Regions from separate parts of the Enterobacter sp. Li2LvB3 genome, predicted to be linked through region 1. Evidence: riboswitches for the same ligand, from Rfam matches in the RefSeq annotation. Region 1 holds a riboswitch; the other holds the start of a gene.
What was found. Region 1 has a riboswitch for thiamine pyrophosphate ahead of thiC (phosphomethylpyrimidine synthase ThiC). Riboswitches for the same ligand answer to the same signal wherever they lie in the genome.
Positions count from the first base shown of each region.

Region 2: another riboswitch for thiamine pyrophosphate. It lies ahead of thiB (thiamine ABC transporter substrate binding subunit); the one in region 1 lies ahead of thiC (phosphomethylpyrimidine synthase ThiC).

Region 1 covers NZ_JBSICG010000039.1:15,434-23,145, forward strand. Annotated here, with positions in the region: gene thiH (2-iminoacetate synthase ThiH) at 1-865, opposite strand, end outside; gene thiG (thiazole synthase) at 865-1,632, opposite strand; gene thiS (sulfur carrier protein ThiS) at 1,634-1,834, opposite strand; gene ACS603_RS22665 (HesA/MoeB/ThiF family protein) at 1,818-2,573, opposite strand; gene thiE (thiamine phosphate synthase) at 2,566-3,201, opposite strand; gene thiC (phosphomethylpyrimidine synthase ThiC) at 3,201-5,096, opposite strand; TPP riboswitch at 5,175-5,288, opposite strand; gene rsd (sigma D regulator) at 5,343-5,840, opposite strand; gene nudC (NAD(+) diphosphatase) at 5,936-6,709, shown strand; gene hemE (uroporphyrinogen decarboxylase) at 6,750-7,712, shown strand, end outside.
Region 2 covers NZ_JBSICG010000008.1:75,570-83,281, reverse strand. Annotated here, with positions in the region: gene ACS603_RS08740 (Hok/Gef family protein) at 85-237, opposite strand; gene ACS603_RS08735 (sugar efflux transporter) at 455-1,633, opposite strand; gene sgrT (glucose uptake inhibitor SgrT) at 1,754-1,906, opposite strand; gene sgrR (HTH-type transcriptional regulator SgrR) at 1,995-3,650, shown strand; TPP riboswitch at 3,687-3,787, shown strand; gene thiB (thiamine ABC transporter substrate binding subunit) at 3,819-4,802, shown strand; gene thiP (thiamine/thiamine pyrophosphate ABC transporter permease ThiP) at 4,778-6,388, shown strand; gene thiQ (thiamine ABC transporter ATP-binding protein ThiQ) at 6,372-7,070, shown strand; gene ACS603_RS08705 (DedA family protein) at 7,099-7,712, opposite strand, start outside.

The DNA.
Region 1 (7,712 bases):
GGCGAAATGCACAGATGGTCTGAACAAGCTGGCGTTCATCCATCAGCGAAGCCGGCTCTATTCCCCCTGCGCACGGACGCAAACGTGGGAAAGAGATCGAGTAGCGGCTTTGCCAGTAGTGTTGCTGTAGCCACAGCAGGTGCTCCGCCACCATATAGCAATCTACCCGCCAGCTATCAGAAAGCCCAATCAACGCACCCAGCCCGATTTTGTCAATCCCGGCACGTCCAAGCCTGTCTGGCGTCTCCAGCCTGAAGAAAAAATCCTGTTTTTTCCCTTTCAGGTGATGCTGCGCGTACATCGCCTCGTGATAGGTTTCCTGGTAGACCATTACGCCATCAAGCCCCAGTCCTTTAAGCTCGGCGTATTCGTCCTCAGAAAGGGGCTGAACCTCCATCTGTAACGATGAAAACTCGCGGCGAATGGCAGGAAGATGCTGGCGAAAATAGTCCATCCCGACTTTCCCCTGATGCTCTCCGGTTACCAGTAGCAGATGTTCGAATCCCATCTCGCGTATGGCGGCACACTCGCGGGCGATTTCCTGCTCATCCAGCGTTTTGCGTTTGATACGGTTGCTCATGGAAAAACCGCAGTAGGTGCAGTCATTGGCGCACAGGTTAGAGAGATAAAGCGGCACGTAAAAGCTGACTGTGTTGCCAAAACGTTGTCGGGTAAGACGCTGTGCGCGCCGGGCCATCGGCTCCAGATAAGCGCTGGCCGCAGGGGAGAGCAAGGCCATCAGGTCCTCACGGGTCAGATGACGGGCATTTAACGCCCGCTCCACATCTGCTGACGTTTTACTGTTGATGCGCAGGCGAATATCGTCCCAGTTGAGCTGCCGCCAGCGGTCGGTAAAAGTGGTCATCAGAGCGCCTCCAGAAAGCCGGTCAGCGGGCTGGTGGCCCGCGCAAGAGGGCTACGTGACCCGGGGCCAGACTGACGTGCCAGCATGCCCGCTTCCACCGCCAGACGAAACGCGCGCGCCATCATCACGGGATCGTCTGCCACCGCAATTGCGGTGTTGACCAGTACGGCATCGGCCCCCATTTCCAGCGCCTGCGCGGCATGGCTCGGAACACCAATACCAGCATCAACTACTACTGGTACGGTTGCCTGTTCAATAATTATCTCCAGCATGGCGCGGGTTTCCAGCCCCTGATTGGAACCAATAGGCGCGCCCAGCGGCATCACGGCGGCACAGCCCACTTCTTCCAGCCGTTTGCACAATACCGGATCGGCCCCGCAATAGGGCAGAACGGTAAAACCAAGCTGGACCAGCTTTTCGGCGGCTTTCAGGGTTTCGATTGGGTCGGGCAGCAGCCAGCGGGCATCAGGATGAATTTCAAGTTTCAGCCAGGGCGTCCCCAGCGCTTCTCGTGCCAACTGGGCGGCAAAAATCGCCTCTTCTGCGGTTTTTGCTCCGGAGGTGTTTGGTAGCAAGGTCACGCCAGCCGCCAGCAGTGGCCCGAGTATGGCATCGCTGTGATTGCGCAGATCAACGCGCTTCATAGCGAGCGTTACCAGCTGGCTACCACTTTCCTGAATGGCATCGACCATTAGCTGCGGTGACGCGAATTTTCCGGTTCCGGTAAAGAGATGTGAATCAAAGGTTTTGTCGGCAATACGTAACATATCAACCCCCTGCGATAACCTGAAACAGCAGGATGTTGTCGCCTTCGCGCACCTGCTGATGCTCCCACTGCTCACGCGGCAGGATCTGTTGATTAAGTGCCAGAGCTGTTCCCGGCTTCAGTTGGCGCAATTTGTCGAGCAGTATGGCGATGGTGAGCCCATCGTCGCACTTCAGCGGTTCGTCATTAAACAGAATGCGCATTCTGGCCTCCACACACCGGACATTGGCTTGCGCGGTGTAACGCCAGGTGTCGCCAGCCGCCAGAGCGGGCATCAAACAGCCGCAGCGTATTGCGATCCGTCTTCATATCGCTGAGTAACTTAATGGCCTCCAGTGCCTGCAATGTCCCCATTACACCCACCACAGGCCCAAGAATGCCCGCGGTGCGGCAGTTGCGTTCCGGCTCGGCATCGTCTGGCCACAGGCAGCGATAGCACCCCTGCGCCCAGGGCGGCGTGAGCACCATCATTTGCCCGCCGAAACCGACCGCACTGGCGGTGATCAACGGCGTGTTATGTGTTACGCAGGCGGCGTTGATGGCCTGGCGGGTTGCCATATTGTCGGTGCAATCCAGCACAACATCCGCAAGCGCCACTTCGCGTAGCAGGTCTTCACCCGCCAGACGCTCTTGCAGGGCGATAAGTTCGATATCAGGGTTGAGCTGGTTTAGCCGCTGCCGGGTGATACGCGCTTTGGGCTGGTTAATATCGTCGGTGGTAAAAAGGATCTGGCGTTGCAGGTTGCTGAGATGCACGTCGTCGTCATCCGCCAGCACCAGCGTACCCACGCCCGCTCCAGCCAGATACAGCGCGGCGGGCGTCCCTAATCCTCCCAGCCCGACAACTAACACCCGGCTTTCAAGAAGTTTTTTCTGGCCGTCGATAGCGATATCTTCCAGCAGTATCTGCCGGCTGTAGCGCATAAAGTCGCGATCATTCATCACCTGCTCCTGCCAGCTGTAACAGCTGTTCGGTGGCGGCCTGCCAGTCTGCGGCCTGGGTGATGGCGCTGACGACGGCAATACTGCCAACGCCCGTCTCCAGCACAGCCGGAGCCCGTTCAAGGCTAATGCCGCCGATGGCGACGGTCGGATAATCGGTCAGTCGCTGAATATGACCAGCCAGCTGCCCAAGCCCCTGGGGTGCTGAAGGCATCTGTTTGGTCTGTGTCGGGAAGACGTGGCCAAGTGCGATATAAGAGGGGCGTGCGGCGAGCGCCACATCGATCTCCATGTCGTCGTGGGTTGAAACCCCCAAACGCAGTCCGGCTTTACGGATAGCGTCCAGATCCGTTGTCTCCAGGTCTTCCTGACCCAGGTGCACGCCGTAAGCCTGGTGCTTAATGGCCAGTCGCCAGTAGTCGTTGATAAACAGGCGGGCCTCATAACGACGTCCCAGTTCAATGGCGGCGACCACATCGGCCTCCACCTCTTCATCACGTTTATCTTTGATGCGCAGCTGGATGGTGCGAACGCCTGCCTCCAGCAGGCGCGCAATCCACTCAACGCTATCCACTACCGGGTAAAGCCCTAGCCGAAAGGGAACCGGTGGGAAATCAGGCTGATACATTACGCCTCCTCTTTTTTGAGGTAGATTTCGCCGCCTTTTGCGCGGAAGTTATCTGACATGTCCGCCATGCCCACTTCAATAGCCTGTGCCGCTGCGTAATCACGCACTTCCTGGGTGATTTTCATGGAGCAGAACTTTGGCCCGCACATGGAGCAGAAGTGCGCCACTTTACCGGATTCCTGTGGCAGGGTTTCGTCGTGGTAGGCGCGGGCGGTGAACGGGTCGAGCGCCAGGTTGAACTGATCTTCCCAGCGGAATTCGAAGCGTGCTTTCGACATCGCGTTATCACGGATTTGCGCGCCCGGATGGCCTTTCGCCAGATCCGCTGCGTGGGCAGCAATTTTGTAGGTGATCAGACCCTGTTTGACATCTTCTTTGTTCGGCAGACCGAGGTGCTCTTTCGGCGTTACGTAGCAGAGCATGGCGCAGCCGAACCAGCCGATCATCGCCGCGCCAATCCCGGAGGTGAAGTGGTCGTAGCCTGGCGCGATATCTGTGGTCAATGGCCCCAGAGTATAGAACGGCGCTTCGTGGCAGTGCTCCAGCTCTTCGGTCATGTTGCGGCGGATCATCTGCATAGGGACATGTCCCGGGCCTTCAATCATTACCTGCACGTCATACTCCCAGGCGATTTTGGTCAGTTCGCCCAGCGTATGCAGTTCGGCAAACTGCGCTTCGTCGTTGGCATCCTGAATCGAGCCTGGACGCAGGCCATCGCCCAGTGAGAGCGAAACGTCGTAGGCTGCGCAGATTTCGCAAATCTCGCGGAAGTGCTGGTACAGGAAGTTTTCCTGATGGTGCGACAGGCACCATTTGGCCATGATTGAGCCGCCGCGCGAGACAATCCCGGTCAGGCGTTTAGCGGTCATCGGCACATAACGCAGCAGCACACCGGCGTGGATGGTGAAATAGTCCACACCCTGTTCAGCCTGCTCCAGCAGCGTATCGCGGAAGGCTTCCCAGGTGAGGTTTTCGGCGATGCCGTTCACTTTTTCCAGCGCCTGATAAATGGGCACAGTACCAATCGGTACCGGGCTGTTACGCAGGATCCACTCGCGGGTTTCGTGGATGTAACGTCCGGTAGAGAGGTCCATCACCGTGTCTGCACCCCAGCGGGTAGACCAGACCAGTTTTTCCACCTCTTCTTCAATGGAGGAGGTCACCGCCGAGTTACCAATGTTGGCGTTGACCTTCACCAGGAAGTTACGCCCGATGATCATCGGCTCTGATTCAGGGTGGTTGATGTTCGCAGGGATAATGGCGCGCCCGGCGGCCACTTCGTCACGCACAAATTCCGGGGTGATATTTTCCGGCAGACGCGCGCCGAAACCTTCTCCTGGATGCTGGTGGCGCAGCACTTCACCGCGAATACGTTCACGTCCCATATTTTCGCGGATGGCGATGAACTCCATTTCCGGCGTGACGATACCCTGGCGTGCATAGTGTAGCTGGGTTACGCATTTGCCTGCTGAGGCGCGTTTCGGGGTCAGCAGGCCGGTGAAGCGCAGCTCGTCCAGACCGTCGTCGGCCAGGCGCTCTTTGGTATATGCGGAGCTTTGCTCGTTGAGTTCTTCGCTGTCATTACGGGCGTCAATCCACGGCTGGCGCAGCTTTGCCAGACCCTGCTGAACGTTGATCGCAATCTCAGGATCGCCATACGGGCCAGAGGTGTCATACACCGGGATCGCTTCGTTATCTTCAAACTGCGGATCCTCTTTGCTGCCGCCAATGAGCGTTGGGCTAAGCTGGATTTCACGCATCGGGACGCGGATATCCGCCTGAGAGCCGGTAATGTAAATGCGGTTTGAGTTCGGGAAAGCAGTGCCTTCCAGGGTGTCGATGAAGTGTTGTGCTTGTGCGCGTTGTTCGCGACGGGTCAGTTTAGTGGTAGACATAGCTCATTCCAAAAGTGAAGGACATGGCTTGTCAGACGACGGATGAAGCAAGAGGAGATCGCCCAGGGGCGATACAACAGCAGTGTAACTCTTGTTCCCTTCGCAGGTATTAGCCTGATCAGGTTCCGCGGATCCCGAATTAACGGTCTCAGCCCGCGTTTTTGCAAACGCTGGGCACTCCGACAAGAAAAATCCCCCTCGTGAGAGGGGCGAATGTTTGTAAATTACTCGTTAACGATTAAGAACTCAAGCAGGCCGCGCGATGTTCTCTTCGTTACTGATGTTCAAATCGTTGTCCAGCGCGAGGGCGATCAGCTTATCTTCCAGCGTAAATCGCTCTTCCAGGGCTTCGCCAAGATCGGACAGCGCCTGCTGGAACTCAAGATAGTTATCGTGATCAATAGCGTTCTCAAGCGTGGAGTCGTAGTAGTCCATAATCTGCTGAGTGTTGGCTTCCAGCAGCGGATAGAGTTTGCTGGCCGCTAAATACGGCGTTGTCCCTTCCATTTCGCGGATAATACGTTCATAAATATTGAAATGGCCGTCGGACAAGTAGTCGACCAGGCTCTGACAAAAATCATCCAGCGCTTTTTCGTTCAGGCGCATGTAGGATTCTTTGCCAGGCTTAATGCCGACCAGATTGTAATAAGCCACGAGCAGATGCTTGCGTACATGTAGCCAGCGATCCACCAGTTTGTTACTTCCTCCAACGCGCTCTGTCAGGCTTTCCAGCTGGTTTAACATGTTCGACTCCGCAAGGTTTAGAATTGAATCTGCTTACCCAAAATTTAACCACGATGCTAACAACATGTCAGTGAAGCGAAGGTAGTGCAATAGATATGGATCGTATTATTGAAAAATCAGATCTCGGTTGGTGGTTAGTCAGTTACGAACAAAAATTATGGTTGCCCGCAGGGGAAATACCCTATGGCGCGGCAGAAAAATTCGATCTTGTGGGCCAACCTGCGCTGAGGATCGGCGAGTGGCAGGGCGATCCTGTGTGGATGATCCAGCAGGCCCGCCGTCAGGATATGGGATCGGTTCGTCAGGTACTCGATCTTGATGTCGGGCTGTTCCAGCTGGCTGGCCGCGGCGTGCAGCTGGCGGAGTTTTACCGTTCGCATAAATACTGCGGCTATTGCGGCCATACCATGCATCCGAGCAAAACCGAATGGGCGATGCTGTGCAGCCACTGCCGGGAACGTTACTACCCGCAAATTGCGCCGTGCATCATTGTCGCTATCCGCCGGGAAGATTCGATCCTGCTGGCGCAACACACCCGCCATCGCAACGGCGTACACACCGTGTTAGCCGGATTCGTTGAAGTGGGTGAGACGCTGGAGCAGGCCGTAGCACGCGAAGTCATGGAAGAGAGCGGGATTACGGTGAAAAACCTGCGCTATGTCACCTCACAGCCCTGGCCGTTCCCGCAATCACTGATGACCGCGTTTATGGCCGAATACGACAGCGGCGAGATTGTTATCGACCAGAAAGAGCTGCTGGAGGCGAACTGGTATCGTTACGACGATTTACCGCTGTTACCACCGCCGGGCACCGTGGCGCGCCGGCTGATAGAAGATACCGTCGCAATGTGTCGGGCTGATGCTGAGTGACATGTTACACTGAGGCCATGACGCTTAAGGAACTGCAAAAATGACCGAACTGAAGAACGATCGTTATCTGCGTGCGCTGCTGCGCCAGCCCGTTGATGTCACTCCGGTGTGGATGATGCGCCAGGCTGGCCGCTATCTCCCGGAGTACAAAGCCACCCGTGCCCAGGCGGGGGATTTTATGTCGCTGTGCAAAAATGCGGAACTGGCTTGCGAAGTCACGCTCCAGCCGCTGCGACGTTATCCACTGGATGCGGCGATCCTCTTTTCGGACATTCTGACTATCCCTGATGCCATGGGTCTTGGGCTGTATTTCGAAACGGGCGAAGGCCCACGTTTCACCTCTCCGATTAAGAGCAAAGCCGACGTCGATAAGCTGCCGATCCCAGACCCTGAGGGTGAACTGGGCTATGTGATGAATGCGGTACGCACCATCCGCCGTGAGCTGAAAGGCGAAGTGCCGCTGATTGGCTTCTCCGGCAGCCCGTGGACGCTGGCGACTTACATGGTTGAAGGTGGCAGCAGCAAAGCCTTTACCGTGATCAAAAAGATGATGTATGCCGAGCCACTGGCGCTGCATGCGCTGCTCGACAAGCTGGCGAAGAGCGTCACGCTGTATCTGAATGCCCAAATTAAAGCGGGTGCGCAGTCAGTGATGATTTTCGATACCTGGGGTGGTGTGCTGACCGGGCGCGATTATCAGCAATTCTCGCTCTATTACATGCACAAAATCGTTGATGGTCTGCTGCGCGAAAATGAAGGCCGCCGCGTGCCGGTAACGCTGTTCACCAAAGGTGGCGGTCAGTGGCTCGAAGCGATGGCAGCAACAGGCTGTGACGCGCTTGGGCTGGACTGGACGACCGATATCGCTGATGCACGTCGCCGCGTGGGCGACAAAGTGGCGCTGCAAGGCAATATGGACCCATCCATGCTGTATGCACCGCCTGCACGTATCGAAGAAGAGGTCGCAACTATTCTGGCGGGCTTTGGTCAGGGTGAAGGCCAC
Region 2 (7,712 bases), on a different contig from region 1:
GGCCCGCAGCGCGCGGGCCATTGATAAGGGTGCGTTGAGGCTCAACCACTCTGGAGAGGCGGGGAAGCATCCCCGCCAATACCGCTAACGCCTTGCTTCGTAAGCCAACACTGCCGCCAGCTCTGTTTTCTCCTGTCTGAAATGCAGCTCACACAGCGAGTCGCGCACCATCCAGGTGAAGATCAACAGCGTCGTACAGATCAGAAATAAGCTTAACAGCAGAGTACGTTTTGGCATTCCAGCCTCCTTATTGCTTTTCGGCAATGAAGAGACTAACCTCGCAATGTGGGTTGTGAAGTTAGCCTCCCCATCAGTTTTATTGATGTGGGACTCTCCACTGTTTGCCTCTTGCGAAAGCCTGAGGCAAACAGCCTCAAGCACCCGCCACGCACTCTATTCGCCTTATTAGCATCTGTCAGAAAGTCGTTTCATTTCATGAAGCCGCCTTCCAGAATCAGACATCCTTAACCCGGCATGTCAGCCCCAGCGTCACCACCGATATCGCAGCAATCATCCAGTACACCGCCCAATGCCCGTAGCTTTGCGAAAGCGCCCCCTGAATCACCCCTGCCAGAATCACACCGGTTGAAATACTGTTCGTAAACAACGTCGTAGCCGAACCCGCGCGCCCAGGCATTAAATCCTGGAACCAGAGCATCCCTATCCCGGCAACAATCCCGATGAACACGGCATTGAACAACTGCAACGCCAGCAGCGCCTCGCGCGAATGAAAGAAGATAAGCCCCAGATAGAACAACACCCCTGCCGCTACGGCAACAATCATCATCGGGCGTTTTCCGAAGCGCTTAACGTAGTAACCCGCCAGAATCATCGCCGGGATCTCAAGCCCTGCGGCCGTCCCCATCAGGATGCCCGCAAGTTTGTCCGGTAAACCCAGCTCACTACTGATCCACAAAGGCATATCGATGATGTACATGGTGTTGCAGGTCCACATCAGCGTGGAGGCGATAAACAGCATCCGGACATTTTTATCTTTCCAGCCGCTGACCTGAGCAACCAGTTTGTCTGGCGTTTGCTCAACCCTTGCAACCGAAGGCAGTGCAAAGGCAATCAGTACAAGGCTGATGGCAAAAATCCCTGCCGCAATCGAAAACATGACCGTAAAGCCATAACTCAGCGCCAGCATGAATGCCAGCGGCGGGCCAATAACCCACGCGAGAGAGAGCTGCGCACGCATTACCGAGCTGAACATCACCACTTCGCGGGCAGAACTGTCCGCATACTCACGGGCCAGCGCAAACAGCTGCGGCATGGCGGTATTGGCCAGCGCCGCCAGCAGCACGCCGCAGGTGAGCAGCGTCATATAGTGGCGATTAAAGGCAAACAGCAAGGCATTACCGATGGCCATGGCGCAACAAAAGAGGATCAATTTTCGGCGATCGCCCTGGCTGTCGGAACGCTTAGCAAGCCACAGGCTGACCAGGATCCCGGCAATGGCGTTGACGGTGTAAAACAGGCCAACCCAGAACGGCTGCGCCCCTACTTCGCGGCTGAGAAACAGGCTCAGCGTAGGCGCCTGGAGCGCCCCGGCCACACCCATCATAAAAGCCACCAGCATAAATGCGGCATACACGCCATTCAGGCGTCGCCCCATCGTCATCAACCAGAGCATACGCAAATCCTTGTGAAAGCAGTTTGAAATTGGGTGAAATAGTAAACGAAAAAAGCCAGCAAAAACATTTTGCTGGCGGGTGATTAGCACCAATACTCAGTCACACATGATCGAGGCGAGTTAGCGAGAAGAGGTCGATTTCGTAACATCCCACTGCATCAATTCTTCCAAAATTTTCAGTCGTTGCTCTGCACACTGGCGGGCCAGCCAGGACACTCCCTTTGTCGCTGAAAAGTACTGCTGATAAAACTGACGTGCGGTAGACCTCTTCATAATTTACCTCCTCGCTTCATCGGGAAGAATTATTGGCTTAATATAGGGATAAATAAATTGCTGATTTTTTGTCAGGAGTTCCCCTTTTATGCCTTCTGGTCGTCTGCAACAACAATTTATCCGCCTCTGGCAATGCTGCGAGGGGCAATCCCAGGACACCACGCTAAATGAGCTGGCCGATCTACTGAACTGCTCTCGCCGTCATATGCGTACCCTGCTCAACACCATGCAGCAACAGGGCTGGCTGAACTGGGAAGCAGAGGCCGGACGTGGCAAACGTTCACGCCTGAGCTTCCTCTACACCGGCCTTGCGCTGCAACAGCAGCGCGCAGAAGACCTGCTGGAGCAGGACCGGATCGATCAGCTGGTGCAACTGGTGGGCGATAAGGCTGCCGTACGTCAGATGCTGGTTTCACATCTCGGGCGGAGCTTTCGCCAGGGGCGGCATATTCTGCGGGTGCTCTACTATCGTCCAATGAAAAATCTGTTACCCGGCACGGCGTTACGGCGTTCAGAAACCCATATGGCGCGACAAATCTTCAGCGGCCTGACGCGCATAAATGAGGAAAACGGGGAACTGGAAGCGGATATCGCTCACCACTGGCAGCAACTTTCCCCTCTCCACTGGCGATTTTTTTTACGCCCCGGTATTCATTTCCACCACGGACGTGAGCTGGAAATGGCCGATGTTATCGCTTCGCTGGATCGCGCCCGTAAGCTTCCGCTCTACTCACACATCATCCACATCCATTCGCCGACCGCCTGGACGCTGGATATTGAGCTGTCGCAGCCAGACAAATGGCTCCCCTGGCTTCTGGGCTATGTGCCGTCGATGATCTTGCCCGGCGAATGGAGTTCCCTGAATAATTTTGCCAGCCAGCCGATTGGCACCGGGCCTTACGCCGTTTCACGCAACAATAATAACCAGCTTAAGATCCGCGCTTTTGATGACTATTTTGGCTACCGGGCGCTGATCGACGAAGTGAACGTCTGGGTATTGCCGGATATCAGCGAAGAGCTGAGCGTTGGCCTGACGCTCGAGGGCCCCACCACAGGTGAGAAAGCGGTCGAAAGCCGTCTTGAAGAGGGCTGCTACTATCTGCTGTTTGACAGCCGCACCCATCGCGGCGCAAATCAGGAGGTTCGTAAGTGGATAAGCCATGTACTCGCCCCATCTAACCTGATTTACCACGCGGAAGAACAGTATCAGACCTACTGGTTCCCGGCGTATGGGCTGCTGCCACGCTGGCACCACGCGCGTCCGGTGCCATGCGAAAAACCCGCTGGGCTAGAGTCCATCACCCTGACCTTCTACCGCGAACACGTAGAGCACCGCTTTATTGCCAGAATCATGGCGAAACTGCTGGCAACCGTTGGGGTGACGCTGGAGATCCAGGAGGTTGATTATGACGAGTGGCACCGCGGCGATGTGGTGAGTGACATCTGGCTGAACAGTGCTAACTTCACCCTGCCGCTCGATTTCTCGCTCTTTTCACACCTGTACGAGGTGCCGTTGATCCAGCACTGTATCGACCGGGACTGGCAGCAAGACGCCGCCCAGTGGCGCGCAGGCGAGATGAATCTGGCTTCGTGGTGCCAGCAATTACTGGCTCAGCAGGCCATTGTGCCGTTGATCCACCACTGGCTGATGATTCAGGGGCAACGCAGTATGCGCGGCTTACGCATGAACACACTGGGCTGGTTTGACTTTAAATCGGCCTGGTTTGCACCGCCTGAGCCATAACACTTTCGCAATATTCACCAAATCATTACAATACCGCCGTTCTCAACGGGGTGCTGCATCACTGATGTGCGCTGAGATAATACCCGTCGAACCTGATCCGGATAACGCCGGCGAAGGGATTTGAGGCTGTCGCTCAAAATCCTTTGCCACTCAACTATGAGGTGCAAAGTGTTAAAAAAAGTTCTTCCTCTGCTGGTGCTGATTGCACTGCCTGCTGCTGCTAAGCCTGTTCTGACAGTCTACACCTACGACTCTTTCTCGGCCGACTGGGGCCCGGGCCCGGTGGTAAAAAAAGCCTTTGAAGCCGACTGTAACTGCGAGCTGAAATTTGTCGCGCTGGAAGATGGCGTTTCGCTGCTTAACCGTCTGCGCATGGAAGGGAAAAACAGCAAAGCCGACGTGGTGCTTGGCCTTGATAACAACCTGCTGGACGCTGCCACACAAACTAAGCTGTTTGCCAAAAGCGGCGTGTCAACCGATGCCGTCAGCGTGCCTGGCGGCTGGAAAAACGACATCTTCGTTCCCTTTGATTACGGCTACTTTGCCTTTGTTTATGACAAAAACAAGCTGAAGAACCCGCCCAAAAGCCTGAAAGAGCTGGTTGAAAGCGATCAGAAATGGCGCGTGATTTACGAAGACCCGCGTACCAGTACCCCGGGTCTTGGCCTGCTGCTGTGGATGCAAAAAGTCTATGGCGATAAAGCGCCGGAAGCCTGGCAGAAGCTGGCTGCGAAAACCGTCACCGTCACGAAGGGCTGGAGTGAAGCCTATGGTCTGTTCCTGAAAGGGGAAAGCGACCTGGTGCTGAGCTACACCACTTCTCCGGCTTACCACATTATTGCCGAGAAGAAAGACAACTACGCGGCTGCAAACTTTGCAGAAGGCCACTACTTGCAGGTTGAAGTGGCTGCACGTACCGCCGCCAGCAAGCAGCCGGAGCTGGCAGAGAAGTTCCTGAAATTTATGGTTTCTCCTGCGTTCCAGAATGCTATCCCGACGGGCAACTGGATGTATCCGGTCACCAGCGTTGCGCTGCCGGCAGGCTTTGATCAGCTTTCTAAACCGCAAACCTCACTGGAGTTTACGCCGCAGCAGGTGGCTGCACAGCGCACAGCATGGGTAAGCGAATGGCAACGCGCCGTCAGCCGTTAATTGCAGGCTGGTTACTCCCCGGACTGCTCGCCGCCATCCTGATGGTTGCGGTAAGTCTGGGGGCATTTCTTGCGTTATGGTTAAACGCGCCAGAGAGCGATCTGCTCTCTCTCTGGCACGATAGCTATCTCTGGCACGTCATTCGTTTCTCTTTCTGGCAGGCGTTTCTCTCGGCGCTGCTGTCGGTTATTCCTGCCATTTTTCTGGCGCGAGCACTTTACCGAAGACGATTTCCTGGCAGACAGGCATTGTTGCGCCTGTGCGCCATGACGCTGATCCTGCCCGTGCTGGTTGCCGTTTTCGGTATTCTCAGCGTCTATGGCCGTCAGGGCTGGCTGGCCTCGCTCTTTACCCTGCTTGGCCTGGAGTGGACCTTCTCCCCTTATGGATTGAAAGGCATTCTGCTGGCGCACATTTTTTTCAACATGCCGATGGCCACGCGGCTCTTTTTACAGGCGCTGGAGAACATCCCCGGCGAACAGCGTCAGCTTGCTGCCCAGCTGGATATGCGCGGATGGTCGTTCTTCCGTTTCGTCGAATGGCCCTGGCTGCGTCGGCAAATTCCACCGGTCGCCGCCCTGATCTTTATGCTCTGCTTTGCCAGCTTCGCAACCGTGCTCTCGCTTGGCGGTGGCCCGCAGGCCACAACGATTGAGCTGGCTATCTATCAGGCCCTGAGCTACGACTACGATCCGGGGCGCGCGGCGCTACTGGCGATCGTACAGATGTTCTGCTGCCTGGTGCTGGTATTACTGAGCCAGCGTCTGAGTAAAGCCATCCCGCCTGGGGCGAATCAGATTTCAGGCTGGCGCGACCCGCAGGATAGCCTGCACAGCCGCCTCACCGATTTCGCACTCATTGCGCTGGCGCTCTTACTTCTGCTGCCGCCGCTTCTGGCGGTGGTGGTGGATGGCCTGAACCTGAATATCCTGTCCGTATTACGACAGCCCGTGCTCTGGCAGGTGACCTTTACCTCATTACGAATAGCGCTGGCGGCAGGGCTGCTGTGCGTTATCCTGACCATGATGTTGCTCTGGAGTAGCCGCGAGCTTTATGCCCGCCAGGCCCGTAAAGCCGGACAAGCCCTGGAACTGACCGGTATGCTGATTCTGGCGATGCCCGGTATTGTGCTGGCTACAGGTTTCTTTTTACTCTTCAACACCACCGTTGGCCTGCCCGCAAGCGCAGACGGCATTGTGATTTTCACCAACGCGCTGATGGCTATCCCCTACGCACTCAAAGTGCTGGAAAACCCCATGCGCGATATCAACAGTCGCTACAGTTTGTTGTGTCAGTCACTGGGAATGCAGGGCTGGCAGCGTCTGAAGGCCGTAGAACTCCGCGCACTGAAGCGTCCGCTGGCGCAGGCATTAGCCTTCGCCAGCGTATTGTCGATTGGTGATTTTGGCGTTGTGGCGTTATTTGGTAATGATGATTTCCGCACGCTACCGTTCTGGCTGTATCAGCAAATTGGCTCATATCGCAGTCAGGATGGCGCCGTGACGGCACTGTTACTTCTGCTGCTGTGCTTTGCCTTATTTACCGTTATCGAAAAACTCCCGGGGCGAGATGTTAAAACTGATTGATGTCACCTGGCTTTACCAGCATCTGCCAATGCGCTTCACCCTTTCCGCGCGTCAGGGTGAGATGATTGCCGTTCTTGGCCCAAGCGGAGCCGGAAAGAGTACGTTGCTTAATCTGGTTGCCGGTTTTCTGCAACCGGCAAGCGGGTCGATTCTCATTGAAGGTCAGGATCATACCTACACGCCGCCGGCACGACGCCCGGTGTCGATGTTGTTTCAGGAAAACAACCTGTTTACCCATCTGACGGTGTGGCAAAACATCGCGCTGGGGATGAACCCGGGGCTGAAACTCAACGCTGCACAGCGTCAGAAGCTGGACACCATTGCCGTGCAGATGGGCTTAACAGCATTTATCGACAGGCTGCCGGGCGAGCTGTCTGGCGGCCAGCGCCAGCGCGTTGCCCTGGCCCGTTGCCTGGTACGCGAACAGCCGGTGTTGCTGCTTGATGAACCGTTTTCGGCACTCGACCCGGCGCTGCGTCAGGAGATGCTCACCCTGGTGCAGGACGTCTGCAAACACCAGCAGCTCACCATGCTGATGGTTTCTCACAGCATCGAAGATGCCGCGCGCATTGCGCCGCGATCGGTGGTGATCGCGGAGGGACGTATTATGTGGGATGGCGAAACAGAAGCCCTGGTAAACGGAAAAGTCACCGCTTCAGAACTACTGGGAATAAAACCGTAGGCCGGGCAAACGCAGTGCCGCCCGGCAGTTAGCGGCTCACCACTTTCAGTAATATTTCCGCATAGACCGGCATCAGCGGATGGCGAATCAGTGCGACCAGCGCCACAACCGCAATGCCGAGCATCAGGGGAGACAGCCAGATTAACCGCTGGCGAGGAAGGTAGTGCGTCAAACGATCCACACCCGCTTTACCACTGCGCCACAGGCGCCAGCACAGCCAGACCGCCAGCCACAGCAGCAGCGCCGTTGCCAGCAACAGCCATTTGAATTGCCCGCTTTGCATATCAGCAGGAATATCAATCGCCGCGCCGGCCAGGATCCCCGGCAGGAAGTAAAACGGCGGCCAGAACACGCAGCCGATAATATTCGGCACCACGAATTTGGTCACGGGCAGATCCAGCATCCCGGCCACCATAGGCACTATCGGACGGGTTGGCCCGACAAAACGCCCGACCAGGATGGTGAACATACTGTGCTGATGCAGCGCCTGCTCGGTCTTATCCAGCAGCGCTTTATTCTTTTTCATGAACGACCAGCGATGCAGCGGCTTCTTAAAGCGCCAGCCCAGCCAGAAAGAGATCCAGTCCCCGAGCAAGCACCCCACAATCCCGGCCAGCCATGCCTGCCAGAAGTTGACCTCAC